3 regions of the Streptomyces sp. JK94 genome follow, and region 3 is predicted to be linked to each of the others. Evidence: riboswitches for the same ligand, from Rfam matches in the RefSeq annotation. Region 3 holds a riboswitch; each other region holds the start of a gene.
The links. A riboswitch is a leader RNA that binds a small molecule or an ion and turns the genes downstream of it on or off. The one in region 3 is predicted to bind cobalamin.
Positions count from the first base shown of each region.

Region 1: another riboswitch for cobalamin. It lies ahead of ACVV2G_RS29740 (energy-coupling factor ABC transporter permease); the one in region 3 lies ahead of ACVV2G_RS03490 (cobalamin biosynthesis protein).
Region 2: another riboswitch for cobalamin. It lies ahead of ACVV2G_RS04570 (ribonucleoside-diphosphate reductase subunit alpha); the one in region 3 lies ahead of ACVV2G_RS03490 (cobalamin biosynthesis protein).

Region 1 covers NZ_JBSICH010000043.1:37,756-41,308, forward strand. Annotated here, with positions in the region: gene ACVV2G_RS29725 (ATP-binding cassette domain-containing protein) at 1-538, opposite strand, end outside; gene cbiQ (cobalt ECF transporter T component CbiQ) at 535-1,284, opposite strand; gene ACVV2G_RS29735 (energy-coupling factor ABC transporter substrate-binding protein) at 1,285-1,626, opposite strand; gene ACVV2G_RS29740 (energy-coupling factor ABC transporter permease) at 1,623-2,345, opposite strand; cobalamin riboswitch at 2,376-2,560, opposite strand; gene ACVV2G_RS29745 (potassium channel family protein) at 2,701-3,246, opposite strand; gene ACVV2G_RS29750 (chloride channel protein) at 3,243-3,553, opposite strand, start outside.
Region 2 covers NZ_JBSICH010000005.1:36,020-39,572, reverse strand. Annotated here, with positions in the region: gene ACVV2G_RS04570 (ribonucleoside-diphosphate reductase subunit alpha) at 1-1,723, opposite strand, end outside; cobalamin riboswitch at 1,848-1,991, opposite strand; gene ACVV2G_RS04565 (GNAT family N-acetyltransferase) at 2,066-2,572, opposite strand; gene mctP (monocarboxylate uptake permease MctP) at 2,646-3,553, opposite strand, start outside.
Region 3 covers NZ_JBSICH010000003.1:85,709-89,261, forward strand. Annotated here, with positions in the region: gene ACVV2G_RS03485 (cobyric acid synthase) at 1-608, opposite strand, end outside; gene ACVV2G_RS03490 (cobalamin biosynthesis protein) at 605-1,570, opposite strand; cobalamin riboswitch at 1,675-1,814, opposite strand; gene ACVV2G_RS03495 (hypothetical protein) at 1,953-2,174, opposite strand; gene ACVV2G_RS03500 (inorganic phosphate transporter) at 2,208-3,443, opposite strand.

The DNA.
Region 1 (3,553 bases), on a different contig from region 3:
CGGTCGGCTCGTCGAGGACCAGCACCCGCGGCCGCATCGCGACGGCGCCGGCGATCGCCGTCCGCTTGCGCTGGCCGTACGACAGCAGGTGGGTGGGCCGGTCGGCCAGCGCCGAGATGTCCAGGGCGGCCAGCGCCTCCTCGACCCGCGACCGGACCTCCGCGTCGGACAGGCCCAGGTTCAGCGGGCCGAAGGACACGTCCTGCCCCACCGAGGCCGCGAAGAGCTGGTCGTCCGGGTCCTGCACCACCAGCTGCACCGTGGTCCGCAGCCGGGTCAGCCCCTTGCGGTCGTGGACCACCGGCTCGCCGTCGACCGTCAACGTCCCGGTGCGCGGCCTGAGCCCGCCGCTGAGCAGCCGCATCAGCGTGGTCTTGCCGCTGCCGTTGCGGCCCAGCAATGCGAGCGCGCGCCCCTCGCGCACCTCGAAGTCCAGGCCGGCGAGCACGTCCGGGCCCTCCTCGTACGCGAAGGACGCGCCCCGCAGGGCGACCGGGCACGCCGCGGCCGTCCCGGCCCTCCCGCACGTCTCGCTCACGACAGCGGCCCTTCCAGTACGAGGGTGAGGGCGGCCAGCGCCGCCAGCAGGACGAGGCTCGCCGCCGTGAAGGGCACCGAGACGCGTGCCTCGGGCACCAGGACGCGCAGGGTGCCGTCGTAACCGCGCCCCGCGAGTCCGGACTGGAGCCGCGCCGCCCGGTCGAAGGCCCGCACGAACGCCGTGGCGCCGAGCCCGCCCAGCGAACGCCAGGCGGCGGCCCGGGTGGTGTGCCCCAGCCGCGCCGCCTGTGCCTGACGGATCCGGCGCACCGAGTCGAGCAGCAGGAAACTCATCCGGTACGTCACCAGCGCCACGTCGACCACCGGCGCGGGCACCCCGGCCCGTGCCAGGCGGGGCAGCAGGTCGGACATCGGTGTGGTGAACGCGAACAGCAGCACCCCGAGGGAGGCCGCCGAGGTGCGCAGCAGCAGCTCACCGGCGCGCGCCGGGCCGCCGCCCGCCGCCGTCAGGAACCCGTCCGGGCCGCCGACCTGCACCAGCAGCGGCAGCGCCCCGGTCGCGCAGAAACCCAGCGGCACCCGGTACGCGCGCCACAGCCGGCGCCCCGGTACCCGGGCCGGGCCCAGCAGCACCGTGAGGGCCGTCACCAGCACCAGCGCCGCGCCGGGCCAGGGCGGCAGCGAGACGGCGAGCACGGTCAGCCCCAGCCCGAGCACGGCCTTGTCCACGGGATGGCGGCGGCGCCACCGGCTGCTGTGCGCCGCCGCGTCGATCGGCAGCACTCAGTCCCCTTCGGAAGCGTCCCGCCGCGCCGTCGCCACCGCCCGCTCCGCACCCTGCCGCCGGCCCCGGCGCAGCCCGAAGTAGTAGGCCAGTACGCCCGCGCCGATCGCGGCCTGCACGGCGAACAGCGCCGACTCGATCTCCCCGGAGGGCGGCTCGTACAGCGGCGAGAACCACGGCTCGTAGTCCGGCTCGATCTCGGTGATCGCCGTCTCCGCCTCGGCGTCGGCACCGGCGAACGGCTCCTCCTTGTGGTCGCCGAGCCCCAGCACCAGCGGCAGCACCGCCAGCGCGGCCACGGCGAGCAGCAGCAGGGCGTTGATCCTCGTGTTGCGGCTCACCGGGCCACCGCCCCCGGCTCGTCGGACGTGCTCCGGCCGGACCGGGTCCCGCCGGAGCCGGCGGGCAGGACGCCCAGCCGGGTCAGTTCGCCCTTGCTGGACTGCACCAGCAGCCGCATCACGACGACCGTGAGCAGGCCCTCGCTCACCGCCAGGGGGATCTGCGTGACGGCGAAGATGGAGCCGAACTTGCCGAGTGCGCCCAGGAACCCGCTGCTCGGGTCCGGGAAGGCGAGCGCCAGCTGCACACTGGTGACGCAGTAGGTGGACAGGTCGGCGGCGAACGCTCCGGAGAACACCGCGACCATCAGCGGCGCCCCGGAGCGGCGCAGCAGCCGGTAGACGGCGTATCCGGCCCAGGGGCCGACGACCGCCATCGAGAAGACGTTGGCGCCGAGCGTGGTCAGCCCGCCGTGGGCGAGCAGCAGCGCCTGGAAGAGCAGGGTGATCGTGCCCAGCACCGCCATGACCGGCGGCCGGAAGAGGACGGCGCCCAGACCGGTGCCGGTCGGGTGCGAACAACTTCCGGTGACGGACGGCAGCTTCAGGGCCGACAGCACGAACGTGAAGGCTCCGGAGGCGCCGAGGAGCAAGGTGCTCTCCGGGTGCTCCCTGACCTCACGGGTGAGTGACCGTACTCCGTGGACGACGAACGGCGCGGACGCGACACCCCAGGCGATCGCGTGCGCCGGAGGCAGAAAGCCCTCGGCTATGTGCATGACTCAGCAGACCCTCTCCAGCACCTCGTGGATGGACGACGCGCCTTGGCCGGTCTCCTGGCTTACGGGTACCACCGCCCGTGCTCCGCCTTCCCGGGTCGCAAGGACCCAGTGGCTGCCCGCGAGGGCCGGAGCCGGACTTCCCGATTCACAGTGGCGAGGGCCGCACCGGCATCACACCGGATTTCCCGTTCACCAAGGCGTGGTGACAGTAGTGCTCCCACCGGGGCGGTGACAAGCGGCCCTCCAGGGGGCGCACGCCGCACGGACACGGTCGGTCCGCGCGGGCGCCCCCCGGCGCGCGTTCACCCCGGTGCCGTCAGCCGTGCCGGTGCCGTCAGCCGTGCCGGTGCCGTCAGCCGTGCCGGTCCCGCTCCGTCCGCCGGACCACCATCTCGCGCAGCCGCTGAGTGAGCGCGGTCGCGGCGGCGGTCAGGAACACGAAGCTGTAGGCGATCTGCAGGACGGTCACGATGCGGGCCGTCTGGCCGCGCGGGGTGATGTCCCCGTATCCGACGGTCGCCAGCGTGACCACGGTGAAGTACAGGGCGTCGACGCGGGTGCCGAGGCCGGTGAACTCGCCCTGCTGCTTGGCGAGGGCGTAGTAGGCGGCCGAGAAGATGTGCACGGTCAGGACGATCAGCAGGGAGAGCACCGCTCCGGGCCGGGAGTCCGTCCGGTTGGTGAACACGTGGTGGATCTGCCGGAGCAGCAGCGCGGCCACGACGGTCAGGACGAGGGTGAACAGCACCCAGCTCAGTACGGGACGCCGCGGGCCCAGGTGGTCCAGGGGGAGGAGGAAGTAGGCCACGACCACGGCCACCGCGGAGCCGGCCCGCGTCAGCCAGGGGCGCGCCGGGTGCCGGACGCCCCGCGGGCGGCCCGCCCGGTGCTCGCTCACCGTTCCGCCTCGCCGCGCGGGCTCCCGCCCGCCGCCGGCCGGGTCGGGCGCACCAGCTGGGCGACGACGAAGGCGACGACCGACGCGACGACGATCAACGGCATCTGGTCGTGGGCGTCCTCGCCCACCAGCAGCACCGCCAGTACCGCGCTGGCCAGCGGCAGCCCCGTCACCGCCGCCGCGGCGGCGGAGATGCCCAGAGCGAGGGCCGGGGTCGCACCGAAGCCCGGCAGACCGGAACACGCCACGGCCGTCGCCGTGCCCAGCAGTACGGCCGGGAAGATCGGCCCCCCGCGCATGCTGCCCA
Region 2 (3,553 bases), on a different contig from region 3:
GGGCGGTGCGGGTCTTCTCCCAGGCCGGCAGCGGGCCGTTGCGCTCGGCGAGGCCGGCGGACGTCTCGTACGCGGCGAGCATGATCCGCTCGGCGATGCGGGTGGAGAGGGCCTTGGCCTCGGGCGAGTCGAAGGGCAGGCGGAGCTGGAAGAAGACGTCCTGGAGGCCCATCGCGCCGAGGCCGACCGGGCGCCAGCGGGCGTTGGAGCGGCCCGCCTGCTCGGTCGGGTAGAAGTTGATGTCGACGACCCGGTCCAGGAAGGTGACGGCGGTGCGGACGGTGGCGTCCAGGCGCTCCCAGTCGAGGTCGCCGCTCGCCCGGTCGACGAACGCGCCGAGGTTGACCGAGCCCAGGTTGCAGACCGCCGTCTCCCCGTCGTCGGTGACCTCCAGGATCTCCGTGCAGAGGTTGGAGGAGTGGACGACGTGGCCCGGCTCGGCGGTCTGGTTGGCGGTGCGGTTGGCGGTGTCCTTGAAGGTCATCCAGCCGTTGCCGGTCTGCGCGAGGGTACGCATCATGCGGCCGTACAGCTCGCGGGCGGGAAGGGTCCTGCGGGCGAGCCCCGCCGCCTCGGCCTTGCGGTAGGCGGCGTCGAACTCCTCGCCCCACAGGTCGGTCAGCCCGGGCACGTCGGCGGGGGAGAAGAGCGACCAGGGGCCGTCGGCGTCCACCCGGCGCATGAACTCGTCCGGCACCCAGTGGGCGAGGTTCAGGTTGTGCGTGCGGCGGGCGTCCTCGCCGGTGTTGTCCCGCAGCTCCAGGAACTCCTCGACGTCCGCGTGCCAGGTCTCCAGGTAGACCGCCGCCGCGCCCTTGCGCCGGCCGCCCTGGTTCACGGCGGCGACCGAGGCGTCCAGCGTCTTCAGGAACGGGACGATGCCGTTGGAGTGCCCGTTGGTGCCGCGGATCAGGGAGCCGCGGGAGCGGATGCGGGAGTAGGCGATGCCGATGCCGCCGGCGTGCTGGGAGAGGCGGGCCACCTGGTGGAGGCGGTCGTAGAGGGAGTCCAGCTCGTCCTTGGGGGAGTCGAGGAGGTAGCAGGACGACATCTGGGCGTGCCGGGTGCCGGAGTTGAACAGGGTGGGGGAGGAGGGCAGGTAGTCGAGGCGGCTCATCAGCCCGTACAGGGCCGCGACCTCGTCGACCGAACGCGCGGTGTCGTCCTCGGCGAGTCCGGCGGCCACCCGCAGCATGAAGTCCTGGGGCGTCTCGACGACCTTGCGGGTGATCGGGTGCCGGAGCAGGTAGCGGCTGTGCAGCGTGCGCAGCCCGAAGTAGCCGAAGCGGTCGTCGGCGGCCGGGTCGATCAGCGCGTCCAGGCGGTCCGCGTGCAGCCGTACGAACGCGGCGGTGCGGTCGGCGATCAGGCCCTCGCGGTGGCCGGTGGCGACCGACCCGGTGAAGGAGGTGACGCCCTGGGAGGCGGCCTCGGCGCGGATGGCGACGGTCAGCAGGCGGGCGGCCAGCCTGGAGTAGACCGGGTCCTCCGAGATGAGTCCGGCCGCCGCCTCGGTGGCCAGTTCGCGCAGCTCGGCCTCGTCGGCGCGGGCGGACCGGCCGCGCAGCGCGGCGGCGGCCACCCGGCCGGGATCGGCGCCGGGGAGGTCGGCGGTCAGCTCGGTCAGGGTCCGCAGCAGCGCGGCACCGGGGCCGTCGGGCTCCTCGGTCGCTGAAGTCGTCACCGGAGTCGCTGAAGCCGGATCGGCTGGCGCGATGGTCACGTGGAGCACTCCCTCGCTCGGCACGGGGCCTGGCGGAGGGCAGGGGGCAGCTCACGAGCGCACACGGCGTCGCGTCCACCGGCCCACTCCACGAGGCCCGGACGTCAGGCACCCGGACCGGGACGGCACGGGCGCACTGTCGGCAGGTCCTCGGACTGGACATGCGTGTGCACCCGTGCGGAGACGCGCGGATACACACAAGTACACCGTTGCGGGACAGTTCCGGATTCGCACCGGATTCCCCTGCGGCGACAGCGAGCACGAGCATACATCTTGTGCCGCGTTCGGTGAGCACCCCCAGATGTTGTGTCGCGGAGGGGCCGCCGAGGGGTGGCGCTGGTGTCAGAGCGTCAGTTCGTAGGTGAGGAGCGTGATGCCGTCGAGTCCCGGCAGCGGGTTCCAGTCGCGGTCGGGCGTGCGGGCGAAGCCCATCCGTTCGTAGAGGCGGTGGGCGCTGCGCATGGCGCGCTGGGTCGACAGCACGACGCGCGCGCAGCCCTCGACGGCCCGGGCACGGTCGACGCAGGTCCGTACGAGGGCCTCGCCCACCCCGCGTCCGCGTGCCTCGCGGGCGACGGCGAGCATCCGTACCTCGGCCTCGCCCGGCCGGGCGATGTCGGCCATGGGGCCGCCGGACGGCACGAAGGTCACGCCGCCGAGCACCCGGCCGTCCGCCGCGGCGACCAGCACCTCGGCGGCCGCCGCACGCTTGGCGACGTTCCTCAGCTCGCCGAGGTACGCGTCGCTCTCCCCGAAGTCGAGGAGGCCGTCCCGCAGATACGCCTGCGCGGTGATCTCACCGAGGGTGTCGTACTCGTCCGTCGCCGCCTGCCGGATCACGAAGTCCATGCAGCCGAGTGTGCCCGACGGGTACGGCGGCGGGCCGCCGGATTTCTCCGACGGCCCGCCGCGTTGTCGGGGATCAGTGCGAGGTGCCCGCCGTGGCCGGCGGCAGCTCCACTTCGACGCCCGGGTCGCCCGCGTCCGCCGTGTAGTCGCCCGGCTTGGTCTCGTCGACGCCGTCGGGCGCCTTGACCGCCCTCATGACGAAGGTCAGGACCACGGTGACCAGGACGTTCAGCACGAAGGCGGTGAGGCCGATGTAGCCGATCTCGCCGATGCCGGGGATCTCGTCGGAGGAGCCGCCGAAGTGCTTCTGCGTCGGCGAGGCGACACCGTACGCGGCGACCGTGCCGTAGACCATGCCGACCGCCCAGCCGCCGAGCAGCGCCCAGCGGTGGAACCAGCGGGTGAACAGTCCGCCGACCAGAGCCGGGAAGGTCTGCAGGATCCAGATGCCGCCGAGCAGCTGGAAGTTGATCGCGACCGTCTTGTCCATGCCCAGGACGAAGACCAGCGCGCCCACCTTCACCAGCAGGGACACCAGCTTGGAGACCTTGGTCTCCTGGGCCGGGGTGGCGTCCGGCTTGATGAAGTCCTTGTAGATGTTGCGGGTGAAGAGGTTCGCGGCCGCGATCGACATGATCGCCGCCGGGACCAGCGCGCCGATGCCGATCGCCGCGAACGCCACGCCGGCGAACCAGTCCGGGAACATGTTCTCGAACAGCTGCGGGATCGCCAGCTGCCCGTTCTCCACCTCGACCCCGGCCGCGATCGCCATGAAGCCCAGCAGCGCGAGCAGGCCGAGCATCAGCGAGTACAGGGGCAGGATCGTGGTGTTGCGGCGGATCACCTCACGGCTGCGCGAGGACAGCGTCGCGGTGATCGAGTGCGGGTACATGAAGAGCGCCAGCGCCGAGCCGAGCGCCAGCGTGGCGTACGTCCACTGGCCGCCGTGATCCGGCACCAGCCCGCCCTTGCCCGATTCGG
Region 3 (3,553 bases):
ACGTCGCCCCGGAACTTGTTGACGAGGAACCCGGCGACCAGCGCCTGGTCCGCGGGCGACAGCAGGGCCACCGTGCCGAAGAAGGACGCGAAGACGCCCCCCCGGTCGATGTCGCCGACGACCAGGACGGGGAGCCCGGCGCCCCGGGCGATCCCCATGTTCACGATGTCGGTCCGGCGCAGGTTGATCTCGGCCGGACTGCCCGCCCCCTCGCAGATCACCGCGTCATACGTGCCCCGCAGTTCGGCCAGGCAGTCCAGCACGGTACCGAGCAACTGCTGCTGCCGTCCGCCGTGGTAGCCGCGGGCGCTCATCTCGCCGACCGGTTTGCCGAGCAGCACGACCTGGCTGCTGCGCTCACCGCCCGGCTTGAGCAGCACCGGGTTCATCAGCGCGGTCGGCTCCACCCGGCACGCCTGCGCCTGCATGGCCTGGGCCCGCCCGATCTCGGCGCCCTCGCGGGTCACGAAGGAGTTCAGCGACATGTTCTGCGCCTTGAAGGGCGCGACCTTGACGCCCTGCCGCACCAGCCAGCGGCAGATCCCGGCCGTCACGACGCTCTTGCCGGCGTCGGAGGTGGTGCCGGCGACGAGGAGGCCACCGCTCATGCGTCACGTCCCTTCGTGAGTGCCCGGCGGGCCGCCGGCCGCGCGCCCACGCATACGCCGAGCGCCAGCCAGCCCACGCGCCGGGAGAGCCGTACGGCCCGGTCGATGTCGCCGGAACCGGCCCGGACGGCGCGACCGGCCGCCCCGTTGAGGACGGGCCGGTGCTCGACCCGCCCGCCGTAGGAGAGCGTCCCGCCCAGCCGCACGCCCAGGGCGCCCGCGAAGGACGCCTCCACCGGACCGGCGTTGGGGCTCGGATGCCGCGCGGCGTCGGCACGCCACGCCCGTACGGCGCCCCGCGGATCGCCGCCGGCCACCACGGCCAGGACGGCGGTCAGACGGGCGCCGGGCCAGCCCGCGAGGTCGTCGAGACGGGCCGACGCCCAGCCGTAGCGGCGGTACCGGGGGGACCTGTGGCCGACCATCGCGTCCAGGGTGTTGACGGCCCGGAAGCCGAGCAGGCCGGGCACCCCGCCCCACGCGCCCCACACCAGGGCGCCCACCACCGCGTCCGAGGTGTTCTCGGCGACGGACTCCACGACCGCCCGGGCGATCCCGTCGGCGTCCAGCGCCTGCGGGTCCCGCCCGCACAGGTGCGGCAGCCGCGCGCGGGCCGCCTCGACGTCACCGGCTTGAAGGGCCCGGCCGATGGCGGACGCCTCGCGGGCGAGCGAGGTGCCGCCGACGACCGACCAGGTGGCGGCGGCGGTCAGCGCGACGGAGGCGGTGGGGGAGCGGCGCACGGCGCGGGTGGCGGCCAGCCCGAGGGTGGCGGCGCCACCCGCGCACACGGCGGTGTGCAGCGCGCCCCACCCGCGGTGGTCGCGCCACAGCACCCGTTCCACGGCACCGGCGGCACGGCCGAACGCGGCGACCGGGTGTCCGCGGCGCGGGTCGCCGAGGAGGAGGTCGCCGAGGAGGCCGGCGGCGGCGCCGTACGCGAAGACGCGTTCGGCGCGCACGGCTCAACCCACCGGGGGGAGGGGGAGGCGAAGTGTGTCGCTGGTGAGCCGGGAACGGCAGCCGTGCATGGCGATAGGTCCTCACTCAGGGTGTCCGCGCCCTGGTTCGAAGAGCACGGCGGTGAGAGTTCCTGGCTCCCGGGGGTCGCTCCCCGGTCACAGTGGCGGGACCGCGCCGGATTCGCACCGGGCTTCCTCTCCTGCCGCCGTATTGGCTCGGGCAGTCCACCACGCCCCGCGAACACCCGTCAACCTGGCGTTGACCTGCGGCGGGGGAGTGTGCGAAGGCCCACACGCGGGAGGGGTGCGCCGGCGCGCGAAGAGGCGGGGCGCGGGACGGTGGTGATCCGTCCCGCGCCCCGCCTCACGGGGGTGCGGCGGGTCAGGCGACGATCAGGTGGATCCCGTACGCCACCGCCGCCGCGCAGGCCGCGAAGCACGCGTACGCGCCGGTGACGGCGAGGACCGCGGAGCCGCCCTGTGCGGCGGCCCGCTCCTGGCGGGAGAGACCGGTGATGCCGAGGGTGAACAGGCCCACCAGGGCCACGGTGGCCACGAGGCTGACCCCGAAGACGGAGCCGAGAGCTGCCCAGTCGATGCTCATGGAGGTTCGCTTCCTTCGTACCCGGGGGCGGGCTCAGACGGTGGTGGTGGCCGACGGGGCCTTGGAGTCGGGCGCGGAGGCCGGGACGGCGGCGGCCAGTTCCTCGGCCGCGCCCGTCGGCGGCGGCGACACGGCGGCCATCGCCGTGGTCACCACACCGGAGGGCTCGGCGTCGTCGACGACGTTGGTGTGGTCGACGACCTCGCGCCGGGAAATCTTCCAGATGGCGGCGCTGGAGGCGACCAGGAAGACCGCGACGAGGCCGGTGCCCCAGTCGCCCAGGCCGCAGACCCATTCGGCGATCGCGGCGACCAGGGCCGCGGCCGGCAGGGTCAGGCCCCAGGCGACGAACATGCGGGTGGCCGTGGACCAGCGCACCACGCCGCCCTTGCGGCCGAGGCCCGCGCCCATCACCGCGCCGGAGACCGAGTGGGTGGTGGAGAGGGAGAAGCCGAGGTGGGAGGAGGCCAGGATGACCGTGGCGGCGCTGGTCTGGGCGGCGAAGCCCTGCTGCGGCTGGAGGTCCGTCAGACCCTTGCCCATGGTGCGGATGATGCGCCAGCCGCCGAGGTAGGTGCCGAGCGCGATGGCGATGCCCGCGGACAGGATGACCCACATGGGCGGGTCGGAGTCGGGGGTGAGGGCGCCGCCCGCGACCAGGGCGAGGGTGATGATGCCCATCGTCTTCTGGGCGTCGTTGGTGCCGTGGGCCAGGGAGACCAGGCCGGCGGAGGCGATCTGCCCGGCGCGGTAGCCCTTCTTGGCGGCCTCGCCGTCGGCCTTGCGGCCCAGCCGGTACGTCAGCCGCGAGCCGAGCATCGCCGCGATGCCCGCGACGAGCGGGGCGGCGATCGCCGGGAGGAGCACCTTGGTGACGAGCACGTCGCCGTGGACCGCGCCGACGCCCGCCGAGGCGATGGCGGCACCGATCAGACCGCCCATGAGGGCGTGCGAGGAGCTGGACGGAAGCCCGACCAGCCAGGTCAGCAGGTTCCAGAGGATCGCGCCGACCAGGGCGGCGAAAATGACCTCGGGACGGATGCCGGTCTCGTCGACGAGACCCTTGGAGATCGTGTTGGCGACCTCCACCGAGAGGAAGGCGCCGACAAGGTTGAGGACGGCGGACATCGCCACCGCCACCTTGGGCTTGAGCGCACCGGTCGAAATGGTCGTTGCCATCGCGTTCGCGGTGTCGTGGAAACCGTTCGTGAAATCAAACGCGAGTGCGGTTACCACCACAATCGCGAGGATCAGCGAGAAGCTTTCCATTTACCCAGGCAATCGTTCGAGGTCATTGGCTGGACGAACGTAGGTAACCAGAGTGAACGGGAGATGAACTGGGATCGGCTTCGTGGTGACCGGAACGGGGGACGTCACCT